3 regions of the Pseudomonas sp. GW821-FHT02A11 genome follow, and region 1 is predicted to be linked to each of the others. Evidence: riboswitches for the same ligand, from Rfam matches in the RefSeq annotation. Region 1 holds a riboswitch; each other region holds the start of a gene.

Region 1 (4,796 bases):
GCCTGCAGCATCGAATGGTTCTGCCCCAGCGCCACGTGATGCAACTCGGGGTAACCGCCCGGCAGGTACAGGCTGTCCGCATCGGGCAGCTGCTTGTCACGAATCGGCGAGAAAAACAGCAATTCGGCGCCCATCGCTCGCAGCAGATCAAGGCTGGCGCCATAGGTGAACGCAAAGGCTTCATCGCGCGCGATAGCGATGCGTACACCTGTCAGCAACGGCTCGGCAGGCACCCCCTCGGGAGCGTGGAAGATCACGGCAGGCGGCAACGCGGCATCGCAGGTGCTGGCCAGCGCGTCGGCGGCGGCATCCAGACGCACGTCCAGATCGTTCAGTTCGCTGGCCTGAACCAGGCCCAGGTGTCGACTCGGCAGCTCGATCCCGGTTTCTCGCGACAACGCGCCATACCAGCGCAGGCCTTCAGTCAGGCTGCCTTCAAGCAACTGCGCATGACGCACGGTGCCGACCCGGTTGGCCAGCACGCCTGCAAAGGGCAAGTCAGGTTGATAACGCGCCAGACCCAACGCCAACGCGCCAAAGGTCTGCGCCATGGCGGTGCCGTCGATCACGCCCAGCACCGGCACACCGAAACGCCGGGCCAGATCGGCGCTGGACGGGGTGCCGTCGAACAGGCCCATGACCCCTTCGATCAGGATCAGGTCCGCTTCGGCGGCGGCTTCCCACAACAGACGTCGGCTTTCGGCTTCGCCGACCATCCACATGTCCAACTGATACACCGGGTTGCCGCTGGCCCGCTCAAGAATCATTGGGTCGAGGAAATCCGGCCCGCATTTGAACACGCGCACGTTGCGCCCCTGGTTGCGATGCAGGCGCGCCAGTGCAGCAGTAACGGTGGTCTTGCCCTGACCGGAAGCGGGTGCGGCGATCAATACCGCCGGGCAGCTGCGAGCCGCTTCATTCATACATGCAGCTCACAGCTCGATGCCCTTTTGCGCCTTGATACCGGCCTGAAACGCGTGCTTGACCACACCGATCTCGGAGACGGTGTCAGACAAATCGATCAATTCCTGCTTGGCGCCACGGCCCGTGATAACCACGTGCTGCATGGGAGGACGCGCCTGCAAATCGCTGAGCACCTGCTCAAGCTCGAGGTAGCCGTGCTTGAGGGCGATGTTCAGTTCGTCGAGGATCACCAGACCGATCTCGGGGTCGCGCAGCAACGCCTGAGTCACGACCCAAGCGGCTTCGGCGGCGGCGATATCACGCTGACGATCCTGGGTTTCCCAAGTAAAGCCCTCGCCCATCACGTGATAACGCACCTGCTCCGGGAAGCGGCGGAAGAACAGCTCTTCCCCGGTGGCGTTGCGGCCCTTGATGAACTGCACCACGCCGCACTGCATGCCGTGGCCCATGGCCCGGGCGAGCATGCCGAACGCGGAGCTGCTCTTGCCTTTGCCGTTGCCGGTCAACACCAGCAGCAGGCCGCACTCGTTGGGGGCGCTGGCAATGCGTTCGTCCATCACCGCCTTTTTGCGCAGCATGCGCGCCAGGTGGCGTTCGTCACGTTCGGGGGATTCGCTCATCTGGGCTCTCCGCTTGAGGGCAGGTGTGGCAAACGGAGGACGCAGGCAAAGACTGGCAGCAGGCGCCGGACAAGGCCGAGCCTGCGCAGAGCATCGCCCTCCGTGATGCTGTTGAATGGATCAGGCCGGTCTCCGGACTCATGAAAAACCACGCGCCTTCCCATGCTCATCGAACACAGTGGCATTGTGCGGGGCCTTGGCTCATTTACCGTTGCGGAGGCAGCGCCGGGATGGATCGCAAAGCGTTCGCACCGGCTTCCCTGTTTCACCCTTTTTTGCGGGCACCTGAAACAATCGGCGAAGGTTAGAGGGTTGACTTGCGAGCGTCAATCGAAGCGACGCTTCTCTAGCGACTCATGTAGGAGCGCGCTTGCCCGCGATAGCGTTGGGTCAGCTGACACATGCGTATCAGACAGTCTGCCTTCGCGGGCAAGCGCGCTCCTACAGAGCACGTAGCATGCTGAAGATCGCCGCAGGAAGAGCAATGTCGCGTCAGGTGTTTGCTGCGCAACAGTAACGCAGCAAATCATAGGGAAATGATCAGTTACTGCGCGCCAGATTCGACGGCTGAATTACCCGCTTGGCGTTCAGCCAGGCCTTCTGCCAATACGGCTTGTCGAGGCTGTCGAGCTTGACCGTACCGCCCGTGGCAGGCGCATGAACGAAACGACCCTCGCCCACGTAGATCCCGGCATGGCTGACGTTCGAACCACCACTGGTCGCAAAGAACACCAGATCACCGGTCTGCAGCTGACTGCGGTCGATGTCCGGGCCGCGCAGAGTGATCATCTCGCGGGTCGAGCGCGGCAGCGTAATGCCCGCCGCGTCGCGGTACACGTACCCGATCAGGCCACTGCAGTCGAAGCCCGAATCCGGCGTGTTGCCACCCCAGCGATAAGGCGTGCCGACCAGCCCGATGGCACGCAACAGCACGTCATCAGCGACCGGAGAAGAAAATTGGGAGGGAGCGGAAACCACAGGCCTGGAAACGACCTTGGGTGGGGATGGCGGTGGATTGCTGGAACAAGCGGCCAGCAATACAGCCAGGGAAGCAACAGCCAGGCGAACCGTAAACGACATAAACACAACAACCTTCCTAGGATGCGGCTTACTCTGCCGGGAGCCGGATCTGCGCGCAATCAGGGTTTCCCCCGATTGCGCGATCCGTAATTAACGGTGTTGGCGCTTGATTGTAGTCGAGGTCATTGCAGTCGTCGTTTCTGGCACCTTGGAAGGTGCCATGGCCAACGCGCGCTTGGCTTCGATGAACGTACGGGCCCAGTAAGCATCGTCGAGACTGTCGACGCGCACACCACCACTGCGACGGCTACTGGAGTGGATGAACTGGTCATCGCCCAGGTAAATACCGGCATGGCTTACGCGACCACGGCCAGCGGTGCTGAAGAACAGCAGGTCGCCTGGCTTGAGGTCGTTGCGTTTGACCAGTGGGGCATCGATGTTGATCATTTCGCGCGAAGAACGCGGCAGGCTCATGCCGGCTTCTTCACGGAACAGGTAACCGATGAAACCACTGCAATCGAAACCCGAAGTGGTCGAGGTGCCGCCGAAACGGTAGCGGGTACCGATCAGAGACTTGCCACGTTCCAGAATGCTATCAGCCAGTACCGGCAACTGATAAGGCTTGTTGTCGGAGAACTGGGCCAACTCGTCTTCGGTTGCGATTTCGTCATCCAGAACGGACGAGGAATAACCGGAACGGCTGGCGGATTGTGCGGTGGCAGCGTCCTTGATTTGCGGATTCTGCGACTGCTGTTGCGACGCTGGCATCTGGGCCGCGCAGCCGAACAACAGGGTCACGAGTGCGAGAGGCACGAGGGGTGCGAAGCGATTTAGCATGGGCACGACCGTGGCTAATGTGTAAAGAAGCCGAGACTATGCCCTCTATCGTCATCATTTGCAAATTCAATCGAAACAAATGTGACTTACGATGTCCTCCATCACATCTAAGGCTCTACACCTCAGAAACGCATCCATGTGAATGGAGTGATCGGTCGACGAGGGGTTTATCTCGGCGGTAAAGCCACCCGTGACCCGCGTGCGCAGCATCGGCTCGTGAATATACGGGAAGCTGGCGGTGGTTCCAATGCTGAGCACAGCATCGAAGCCTTTTGCCATCTCCTCGTACAGCACATTCAATGCCAGCTCTGGCAACATTTCCTCAAACAAGACGACCGGCGGCCGCAGCACGCCATGGCATTGCGCGCACAACGGCGGCAGTGGGCGCTGCAGGTGCTCGCTCAATTGCGGGTCTTCGGCGCCACAGGACTGGCAGTAGAGCGGCGCGAGCTGACCGTGGATCTCGATCAGACGCTCGGGCGGGCTGCCCGCCGCACGATGGTAGCCATCGACGTTCTGCGTCAGCACCCAGCATTGCGGCTTGCAACGCTGCAATTGCGCGATCGCATAATGCGCCGCATTGGGCTGCCCGCCCAGGCAAGCGCTGCCTAATTGGGCAATGTATTTCCAGCACAGGGCAGGATCGCGGCGCAGCATCGGGCCGGACAGCGCCATCTCGATAGGCAGGCCGTCGTCGGTCTGGCCGTTATACAGGCCGCCGACGCCACGATAGGTCGGCAGCCCCGAATCCGCCGAAAGCCCGGCACCGGTGATGATCAGAATGCGCGTTGCGTGACGCAACGCCGCAGCCGTTTGCAGTACAAGGGCGGGATCGACTGCGTTTACCACCCCAGCGTCTCTTTGAGGAAGGGAATCGTCAGCTTGCGCTGGGCCTGTAACGAGGCCTGATCGAGCTGTTCGAGCAGATCGAACAAGGCGCTCATGCTGCGCTTGCCGCGAGTCAGGATGAAATGCCCGACCTCATCGGTCAGGTGCAGGCCCCGGCGCGAGGCGCGCAATTGCAGGGCGCGGAGTTTTTCTTCGTCGGAGAGCAGGCGCATCTGGAATACCAGCGCCATGGTCAGTCGGGACTTGAGGTCGGCCAGCTTGACCGGCAGTTCGCGAGGCGAACAGGAGGCCGCGATCAGCAGACGCCGGCCGCTGTCACGCAGGCGGTTGAACAGGTGGAACAGCGCCTCTTCCCACTCGGGCTTGCCGGCTACCACCTGGAGGTCGTCCAGACAGACCAGCTCGTACTGCTCCAGATGATCGAACAGTTCGACACCCTCTTCGAGCAATTCAGCCATGGGCAGATAAACCGCAGGTTCACCCAGTTGCTTGAAACGCAGGCAGGCCGCCTGCAAGAGGTGCGTGCGCCCTACCCCGTTTTTGCCC
Region 2 (4,796 bases), on a different contig from region 1:
CGCCGAAGGTGAGGCGCAAGCGCTCCGGCGTGAGCACATCGAACGGCGATCCCAGGGCCACCAGCCGGCCGTGGTCCATCACTGCCAGACGATCACAGGCCAGTGCCTGATTGAGGTCGTGCAGGGCGATCACCGTGGTCACCGGCAACTGATGCACCAGCGACAGAATGGACAGCTGCTGCTGAATGTCCAGATGGTTGGTCGGCTCGTCCAGCAGCAGGATTTGCGGGCGCTGGGCCAGGGCCCGGGCAATGTGGGCGCGCTGGCGTTCGCCGCCGGACAACGTGTGCCAGGCGCGCTGCCTCAGGTGCTGCAGGCTGACATCGGCAATCGCCTGGCTGACGATGCGCTGGTCTTCATCGCTCCACGGCGCCAGGACAGAGAGCCAAGGAGTACGGCCCAGTTCCACCGCCTGCAACAGGCTGATGGCGTCGCTGGTTTCGGCGTGCTGCTCGACCACGGCAAGGCGCCGGGCGATGTCGCGACGGCGGATCCTCGACAGGCGCTCACCCTGCACAAACACCTCACCCGACGTCGGCGCCTGAATGCCAGCCAGCAGCTTGAGCAGCGTCGATTTGCCCGAGCCATTGGGCCCGACGATGCCCAGGTTTTCCCCCGGCCGAATCGCCAGCGACACGTCCGTCAGCAGCTGCGCGCCTTTGACGCTGTAGCTCAGGTTTTGCCCGCTAAGCACGTGAGTCGCCTGATCGACAGAAGCGTTCATCGCGTACGGTTCCCCCGCACCAGAATCAGGGCAAACACTGGCGCGCCGACCAGCGCGGTGATGACGCCAATGGGCAGGACCTGGCCCTTGATCAAAATGCGCGACAGGATATCGGCGGCGATCATGAACAGCGCGCCGCTCAATGCACTCAACGGCAACAGGCGCGCATGTCTTACCCCGGCGACCATGCGCACGGCGTGGGGAATGACCAGCCCGACGAAGCCGATGGAGCCGACAATCGACACCATCACTGCCGTGACCAGCGCTGCGGTGGCGATCAGTATCGTCTGCACCCGCCGCACCGGAATGCCCAGCGAGGCGGCGGAATCGGCGCCAAAGGTGAAGGCGTCCAGCGAACGTCGATGCCACAGACAGATGCCCAGCCCGATCAGTACCACCGGCACCGACAGCGTCACCGACGACCAACGCACGCCACTCAGGTTGCCCAGCAGCCAGAACATGATGCCGCGTGCCTGTTCGGCGCTGGCGGATTTGGTGATGAGAAACGACGTCAGCGCGTTGAACAGTTGCGAACCGGCGATGCCCGCCAGAATGATGTGGCCTGCCGCGGCCTGGCTACTCGACGAGCGAGACGAACGGGCGAGCAGGGCGACCATGGCAAAGGCGGCAAGGGCGCCGACGAACGCCCCGGTCGACAGGGAAATCGCCCCGGCGCCCAGGCCAATGATCGCCACCAGCACAGCTCCTGTGGAAGCCCCGGCGGAAATCCCCAGCAAGTACGGATCGGCCAGAGCGTTGCGCAGCAGTGATTGCAGCACCACCCCGGAAATCGCCAGCCCCGCGCCACAGGCCGCGGCGACGATGGAGCGGGTCAGGCGGTAATTCCAGACGATGCCTTCATCGATCGGGTCGACCGCAAACCCCGCCGCCCACAGCTTGTTGGCCAGCACCTGGAAGATCACCGGCAGGCTGATCGATGTCTCGCCAATCGCCACCCCCGCGACAGTCGCCAGCAGCAACAGCGCGCTGACCCACAGTGTGTGGCCCAGCAGGCGGGGGACGTTCAGGGCATTCATTGTGTGTGGGTGGCCTTGGCCAGCTGCTCGATGCCGTCGAACAGGCGAACGCTGGACTCCATGGCGCTGGCGTCCATGATCACGATGCGGTTGTTTTTCACGGCGTCCATGTTGCGGGTGACCGGGTCGGATTTGAGGAAGGCCAGTTTCTTCTCATGATCGTCGGCAGGGAAGCGGCGGCGGTCCATGCGCGCGATGACCAGGATCGTCGGGTTGGCCTTGGCGATGGTTTCCCAGCCCACGGTTGGCCACTCTTCGTCCGAATCGATGATGTTTCGAATGCCCAGGGTGTCGAGCATGAAATTCGGTATGCCTTTGCGGCCTGCGACGTAGGGGTCGGTGTTGATGTCGGGGCTGGAGAACCAGAACGCCGCCGAAACCTTGCCCGCGTCGTGCTGTTGCGCCTGCTCGACAGCCTGAGCGAGACGCGCCTTGTAGCCGTCGATCAACCACTGACCACGGTCCTGCACATCGAAGATCTGCGACAGTTGCGCGATGCTCTTGTACAGCGTGTCGACGCGAAAGGCCTCAAGCCGCGTGCCATCGGCGCCGACCAGGTTGTTCTTGTTCTCGCAGTCCGAAGGCAGGATGTAGGCCGGGATCTTCAGGTCCTGAAACTGTTGGCGGGTGCCCACCGCGCCTTGCGGGCCGACCATCCACTCGAACTGCACCGGCACGAAGTCCGGGCGTTTGCCGATCACCGATTCAAAGCTTGGGGCGTTCTCGGCCAGCCGCTCGATTTTCGCGTTGGCGGCCTTGAATTGCGGCAGGGTTTCGTTGAACCACAAGGAGGTGCCGATCACCTGATCACTCAGGCCCAGGGCGTAGAGCATTTCGGTGGCGGCCTGGCCGATGGTCACGGTCTTGTGCGGCGCCTGGGTGAAGGTCAGCGGCACGCCACAGTTGTCGATCGTCAGCGGGTAGTGAGTCGGGGCGGCGACAGCGGCGGGGGACATGAGTGCCGCACCTGACAGGCTCAGACCGGCGAACATCGGGGCAAGGCGGCGCAACGACATCGGGTTTCTCCAGTGGACCGATAGGTCGGCGCGGGCACTGGAAAGCACATCCCGGATGCACGCCTGACGAAAAGGCAAGCAGCGATCACGCTGAACAGGTGAGCACGGGAGCCCTCCCCCGGACACCCCGCCGGTGAATGATTGACGCTTGCCGGCAGGTCTCCTGACTGGCGCGTCGTCGCCGTGCTTCGGCCTTCCCGGGGTAACCCAGTGGCGAACGGGAAGCAGGGCTCAGCGCCTACAGTTGCGGGGACAGTTCCGTTTGAGCCCAGAGAGTCGGGCTCGCGGATTCCCTATTAATTCCGAGTGGAAACCGGCGGCGGGGATACTAAACGATTTGAACAGAGCGGGCGAATTCGCGTTCGATTCCGCGCGGAGGGCATGGGGGCTCAACGTGCTAATGCCGCTGCGCTTTTGCCGAAGGCGTAGGAGCTTGGCTTGCCAGCGATCTGGCGCGCAGCGGCAGCAAAACCCGACGCTGCGGTGTGCCAGGCAGCCTTCATCGACAGGTTTAACGACTGCTGCGCAGCCGATCGCCGACAAGTCAGGCTCCTACGCCCTCCGGGCAGAATCAGTCTTCGGTGCGCTCCGGATTCACAGGCTGAACGGCCAGCCAAGCACCTTCTTCGGACGCGGTGTCGCGTAGGTGCGCACTTTGGACGTCTTCAACCCCAGCCGCACCAGCGATTCCGCCAATGCCACCGCTGCGGTCACGCCATCGACCACCGGCACGCCGGCGCGGTCACGAATCAGTTGATCCAGCCCGGCCATGCCGCCGCAACCCAGGCAGATCACCTCAGCCTTGTCATGCTTGACCGCTTCAACCGCTTGGTCGGCAATAGCCTCCAGCGCGCGATCAGGCATTTCTTCCAGCTCCAGCACGCTCATGCCGCTGGCGCGCACCGAGGCGCAACGTTCGAACACGCCCGCGAGTTTCAGGCGGTCTTCGATCAAGGGCACAGCACGATCCAGAGTGGTCACCACGGAGTACTTGTGGCCCAGCAGCATCGCCAAGCTGGCAGCGGCTTCAGTGATGTCCACCACCGGCACTTCCAGCAACTCCTGCAGGCCTTCGCGGCCGTGTTCGCCATAGCCGGCCTGAATCACTGCGTCGTAGGGCTGATCGTAGGACAGCACCCGATCCATCACGGCAATCGCCGCCAGATAGCTCTCGAAATTGCCTTCCACCGACTCGGCGCCGAAACGCGGGGTCAGCCCGATGATCTCGGTGCCGGGGGAGGCGACGCTGCGCGCCTGCTCGGCGATGGTCTGGGTCATCGATTGGGTGGTGTTCACGTTGACGATCAAAATACGCATGGGTGACGGTCTCTCGCTTGCGATCAGTGCTGAACGGTTTGCACGGCAATGGCCTCGCCACTGACGTCCTTGAAGGTTTTACGACGGTCGGCCAGCAGCAGGTACAACGCTGCGCCAATGGCCGCGCCCATCAGCCAGGAAAACGGCGATACCGAGTCGAAGGCCGGCACCAGCGCCGTGATGATGGAAATCAGCGCCGCCGGGATGAACGCCCCGACCGCCCGCAGGTTGACCCCGCGCGAATAGTGATACGGGCCGCGCGGGTCTTCGCTGTACAGCTGCGGCACATCGACCCGGCCCTTGCGCAGCAACCAGTAATCGGCGGTGATCACGCCGTACAGCGGGCCGAGCAGGGCGCCCAGACCCGACAGAAAATACACGATCACCACCGGGCTGTTGTACAGATTCCACGGCAGGATCAGGACCGCGACGGTCGCACTGAGCATCCCTGCACGACGGAAAGTCAGGTAGCGCGGCGCCAGGCTGCTGAGCACGAAGGCCGGGGCGACGAAGTTGGCCATGATGTTCACCGCCACGGTGACGATCAGAAAGGCCAGGCAGCCCAGTACCAGGAAGAAGGTGTTGGGGATGGTCTTGATGATGTCGGTGGGGCTCTGGATGATCTGGCCGTTGATCGAGAACTGCGCGCCGCAAATGATCACGGTGATGAAAGCGAACAGCAGCACATTGACCGGCAGACCC
Region 3 (4,796 bases), on a different contig from region 1:
TGAGGCGAATATCGCCGTGCTGCAGTTTGGCGGTGGTTGCCAAGGGTGTGGTCAGGCGGACGTGACGCTCAAGGAAGGGATCGAGCGTACGTTGCTTGAGCGTATTCCTGAGTTGTCCGGTGTGCGTGATGTGACGGACCACACTCAGAAAGAGAATGCTTACTATTGAGTGACAGGTATTGCCAAGAAGCCCGCAGTGATGCGGGCTTCTTTGTTTTCGGCGTTTGGGTCATTGGGGCAGCCTTCGTCACATCCGACTGTGATAGGAAACCACCTTCAGCTCCCGCTCCCGGCAGGCTCACGGTCTAAAAAGATGAGCGTGGCCTGCGCGGTATAGTGACGACTCCCCAAACACATCGTTGCCCAAAACCCTCCCCACCAAAATCAACGCCGTGCGCTGAAACCCCTTAACCCTGACCTTCTCTTCGATATCCGCCAGCGTTCCCATCACCCAATCCTGATCCGGCCAGCTCGCGCGATGCACCACCGCAATCGGGCAGTCCGGACCATAATGTGGCGTCAGTTCCGCCACGATCCTGGCAATGTTATTGACCCCCAGATGAATCGCCATCGTCGCCCGATGCCGCGCCAGCTCCCCCAGCGATTCACCCTCGGGCATCGCCGTTTTATCGCCGTAACGGGTCAGGATCACGCTTTGTGAAATGTCCGGGAGGGTCAGTTCCGTGCCCAGCAACGCAGCACACGCCGCTGTCGCCGTCACGCCGGGGATGATTTCGAAAGGAATGCCCAGCTCGCGCAGGTATCGGATCTGCTCGCCGATGGCGCCGTACAGACTCGGGTCGCCCGAGTGCACGCGCGCAACATCCCGGCCTTGTGCATGAGCAGATTTCATCAAGGCGATGATCTGTTCCAGGTGCAATTCGGCGCTGTTGGTGATTTGAACGGCTTGATGACCTTGCAGGACGGCCTCTGGCACCAAGGAGCCGGCGTAGATGATCACCGGACAGGTGCGAATCAGGCGCTGGCCCTTGACCGTAATCAGGTCCGGATCGCCGGGGCCTGCGCCGATGAAGTAAACGGTCATTGAAACTCCGACGTCAAGAACGGGGGATGCCCTGTGGGAGCGAATTCATTCGCGACAAATAGTCCAGATGCTGCACGGGCAGTGTCTGGATGACCGCTTCGCGAATGAATGCGCTCCCACAGGGATTTCAGCGGAATTTGCATCATGGGCTGCTGGCTAACGCAAACGTAGCCCGCGAACTATTGCGTCGCTCGATCAGCAACTTCGCAGACGCCCCGCCCAGCCGCGAGGCCATGGCCAACGCCGTGCTTTCGGCCACGCCATAACATCCGGTGCTGTCGAAGGCGATCTGCGAGCGATGGCTCAGTTGCGATTCGAATACCGTCAGCTCATCGCTGCTGAAAAACCTCAAGGGCAGGGCCAGGTGTTCGGCCAGTTCCAGCAATCCGGCTTCGGTCGATTTGATGTCGATCGAGGCCAGAGCGGTAATGTCGGACAGCGTCAGTCGATGTTCCAGCAGGCTGACTTCGATCAGCCCTTGCAGCACCGATGCCGGGCAGCCGCGCTGGCATCCCAGGCCGATCACCAGAATCGGCCGCCCGCCGCGGTTGTTCATCAGGCGTGGCTGAGCTCGGAGGAGGCCAGTTGCGCGTCGTGACGACGGAACAACCAGGCGCTGATCAGGCCCATGGCGAGCCAGAACGCTGCGTTGGTCAGCAGCGAAGCGATCTTGAATTGCGCTTCCAGGGCTTCTGGGGCCAGTGCCGAGTGGACTTCCGGCTGCGGTGCGCCGACGACATGCGGCACTACCAGAATTGCCGCGCCCAGTGCTTTGAGCAGCCAGTTGTGAGCGAACACTATGAGTGCCAGGCCCACCGCAGTGGAGGCCGCCGTGCTGACCCACCAGATCTGCCGCTGCGTCAGATCGGCCGCAGCCGTGCCCGGCAGTTCAGGCGGCAGGCCCAGGGTGGGCGCCAGCACGAACACCGCAAAACCGGCCAGACCCCACAGTGCGCCTTCACGAATGCTGGCAGGTGTGCGCAGCGTGTAGAGCGCAGCCAGCATCAGGGCAAAACCGACCGCGACCACCAGATTGCCACCCGTGGTGGACAGCACGCGTTGCCAGCCGTCTTCCGGCTCCCAGGCTTCTTCGTCGTGAACGTGGGCGGCCATGGCGCCGTCGGCATGCGAGTGCTCGTGGACCTCGGCGACGGGGGCTTTTTCATACGTCTCGGCCTGCAGGATCAGCGGCGCGACCCAGAAGCTCTGGAAAAGCGTCAGCAGCAGCGCGGCGAGCAGTCCGGTAAAACCGGCCGTTTGTGCGATTCGCTTGAACATGGCGGCAGGTCTCAGTGGCAAGGGAAGGCGGAGCTGTGACGGGTGTCGTGGGCGGCGTTGTGCACGGCGGCGATGTGCGAGAAACCGGCGAAATAGACCAGGCAAGCGCCAAGGAACATCGCACTGATGGCGGCGGTCAGGCGTTGGCTTTGCGTGCGGGTGCTGCTGGCGGATGGGGTCGTGGTGCTGATCGACATGGCGCTTCCCTCTGAAATGTCAGCGAAGGGAAGGCGCAAGGAAAGCCACTGACAGACGTCAGTAGCCGACTCAACAGCGCCCGCCCACCGCGGGTTTGTTATGTGACTGTATCGGGCCGGTCTCCGGGCTTGCGAGGGGCATTGGACATGCCTGCAAGAATCGCCTTCCCATATCGCTGATCGACACAGTGGATCTGACTCTTCGCTCGCTTACCGTTGCGGGGGCAGCGCCGGACTTGCACAGCCAAAAGGGCTGCACGCACCGGTTTCCCGTTTCACCCTGTGAAGGGCACCCGTAACAAGGTGTGTAGGAGATCACGGCGCAAAGCGTCAGTCAAACACAAGTCGGACAAGGCGATCTTTCAGACCATGGTTTATTGGCTTGGAATGCTGACTTTGATGCCCTAAGGGCCTATTGGTCAGCATGCTAGCTCCCACATTTGCTTAAACGTGCCACGACCTGATAGACCGAGTTGCCAGCCTTCTTGCTCGTTGACCTTCCACCAGCCACTGCGTAGCCTTGCGCACTTGAGGTTCGCCGATCCGGCCGTTTGTCGGGCTTGGCGCTAAGAAGGGAATGTGGTGCAAGCCACAGCTGCCCCCGCAACTGTAAACGGTCATGTTCATTGCACAGCCACTGCGCGAGCGGGAAGGCGCGATGAACGCGTGTGATCTGGCACTCCGCCAGCCCATCGCCACCGTGAGCCAGGAGACCTGCCTCGAACACGGGCCTGTTTTGCAACAGTCTCGACGAATTCTCACTACAACCGGGCGGGGTGATCCGGTGGCGAATCGAACGGCGGGCCTGTCGGAGCGACGGTCAAGCGGTTCTCGTCCTGTTTGCCCGCCGCAGCGCCTGAGGGCAACCATGAAAACACTGGCCAAACTTCCCGTTACCATCGTCACCGGCTTCCTCGGCTCGGGCAAAACCACCTTGCTGCGTCACATGCTCGATAACGCCGAAGGGCGCCGTATTGCGGTGATCGTCAACGAATTCGGCGAACTGGGCATCGACGGCGACATCCTCAAGCAATGCACCATCGGTTGCACCGAAGAAGAAGCCACCGGCCGCGTCTACGAACTAGCCAACGGCTGCCTGTGCTGCACCGTTCAGGAAGAATTCTTCCCGGTGATGCAGGAGCTGGTCGCCCGTCGCGGCGATCTGGACCACATCCTCATCGAAACCTCAGGCCTGGCGCTACCCAAACCGCTGGTTCAGGCGTTCCAGTGGCCGGAAATCCGCAACGCCTGCACCGTTGACGCGGTGATCACCGTGGTCGACAGCCCGGCCGTGATCGCCGGCACCTTCGCCGCCTTCCCGGATCAGGTCGACGCCCAGCGCAAACTCGACCCGAACCTGGACCACGAGTCGCCGCTGCACGAGCTGTTCGCCGACCAACTGGCCAGCGCCGACCTGGTCATCCTCAACAAAGCCGACATGCTCGACGCCCAAGCCCTGGCCGCCGTGCGTGCCGAAGTCGCCGAGGAGCTGCCGCCCGCGGTGAAAGTGATCGAGGCCAGCAAGGGCCAGCTGCCGATCAGCGTGCTGCTGGGTCTGGGCGCTGAGTCCGAGCTGCACATCGACGGCCGCAAGACTCACCACGATCATCACGAAGGCGATGACCACGACGACCACGATCACGATGCCTTCGACTCAATCTCCATTTCCCTGCCTCAAGCCGACGAAGCGCTGTTGCTCGACGCCCTGACTCAGGCGGTCGTGCAGCACGGCATCCTGCGGGTCAAAGGGTTCGCGGCGATTCCGGGCAAGCCAATGCGCCTGCTGGTGCAGGGCGTTGGCACGCGTTTCGACAAGCATTTCGACCGTGCCTGGAAGGCCAGCGAGGAGCGCGTCACCCATCTGGTACTGATCGGTCAGGCACTGGACGCCGCCGTGCTTGAAGCCCAGCTGCGCGCCGCGCTCGAGAGCAAAGGCTAAGCATGCACCTGCTGCGCACCCAGCCCGGCGGCTTTGTCCCCGACGACAGCATCGCTGACCTGGGCCAGACCCCCGCCGATCTGGTGATTCTGTGCAGCGGCGATTCCCATCTGGCGTTGCTCGCTGAAACCGCACAGCAACTGCCGGACGATTACCCCAGCCTGCGCCTGGCCAACCCCATGCAGGTGCAGAACCACGCTTCGGTCGATCTGTATGTCGACGAAGTGCTGCAGCACGCCAGGGTGATTCTCATCTCCCTGCACGGCGGCATTGGCTATTGGCGTTATGGCGTCGAGCGGCTGGTGGAGCTGGCCGCTCGAAAGGGCGGCGGGGTGAA

Evidence for each region. A riboswitch is a leader RNA that binds a small molecule or an ion and turns the genes downstream of it on or off. The one in region 1 is predicted to bind cobalamin.
Region 2: linked by a shared signal. The riboswitch ahead of AC07V9_RS03205 (ABC transporter substrate-binding protein) and the one ahead of cobO (cob(I)yrinic acid a,c-diamide adenosyltransferase) in region 1 are both predicted to bind cobalamin.
Region 3: linked by a shared signal. The riboswitch ahead of AC07V9_RS28950 (CbtB domain-containing protein) and the one ahead of cobO (cob(I)yrinic acid a,c-diamide adenosyltransferase) in region 1 are both predicted to bind cobalamin.

Annotation. Positions count from the first base shown of each region.
Region 1 is NZ_JBWKWB010000001.1:131,339-136,134, forward strand. It holds gene AC07V9_RS00615 (cobyrinic acid a,c-diamide synthase CobB) at 1-923, opposite strand, end outside; gene cobO (cob(I)yrinic acid a,c-diamide adenosyltransferase) at 933-1,544, opposite strand; cobalamin riboswitch at 1,651-1,848, opposite strand; gene AC07V9_RS00625 (C40 family peptidase) at 2,085-2,624, opposite strand; gene AC07V9_RS00630 (C40 family peptidase) at 2,715-3,401, opposite strand; gene AC07V9_RS00635 (NAD-dependent deacylase) at 3,468-4,250, opposite strand; gene hda (DnaA regulatory inactivator Hda) at 4,244-4,796, opposite strand, start outside.
Region 2 is NZ_JBWKWB010000002.1:150,088-154,883, forward strand. It holds gene AC07V9_RS03195 (ABC transporter ATP-binding protein) at 1-724, opposite strand, end outside; gene AC07V9_RS03200 (FecCD family ABC transporter permease) at 721-1,761, opposite strand; gene AC07V9_RS03205 (ABC transporter substrate-binding protein) at 1,758-2,777, opposite strand; cobalamin riboswitch at 2,914-3,110, opposite strand; gene AC07V9_RS03210 (aspartate/glutamate racemase family protein) at 3,372-4,094, opposite strand; gene AC07V9_RS03215 (NCS1 family nucleobase:cation symporter-1) at 4,118-4,796, opposite strand, start outside.
Region 3 is NZ_JBWKWB010000043.1:3,627-8,422, reverse strand. It holds gene nfuA (Fe-S biogenesis protein NfuA) at 1-169, shown strand, start outside; gene cobM (precorrin-4 C(11)-methyltransferase) at 299-1,045, opposite strand; gene AC07V9_RS28960 (cobalamin biosynthesis protein) at 1,188-1,601, opposite strand; gene AC07V9_RS28955 (CbtA family protein) at 1,601-2,323, opposite strand; gene AC07V9_RS28950 (CbtB domain-containing protein) at 2,335-2,520, opposite strand; cobalamin riboswitch at 2,618-2,832, opposite strand; cobalamin riboswitch at 3,035-3,256, shown strand; gene cobW (cobalamin biosynthesis protein CobW) at 3,389-4,459, shown strand; gene cobN (cobaltochelatase subunit CobN) at 4,462-4,796, shown strand, end outside.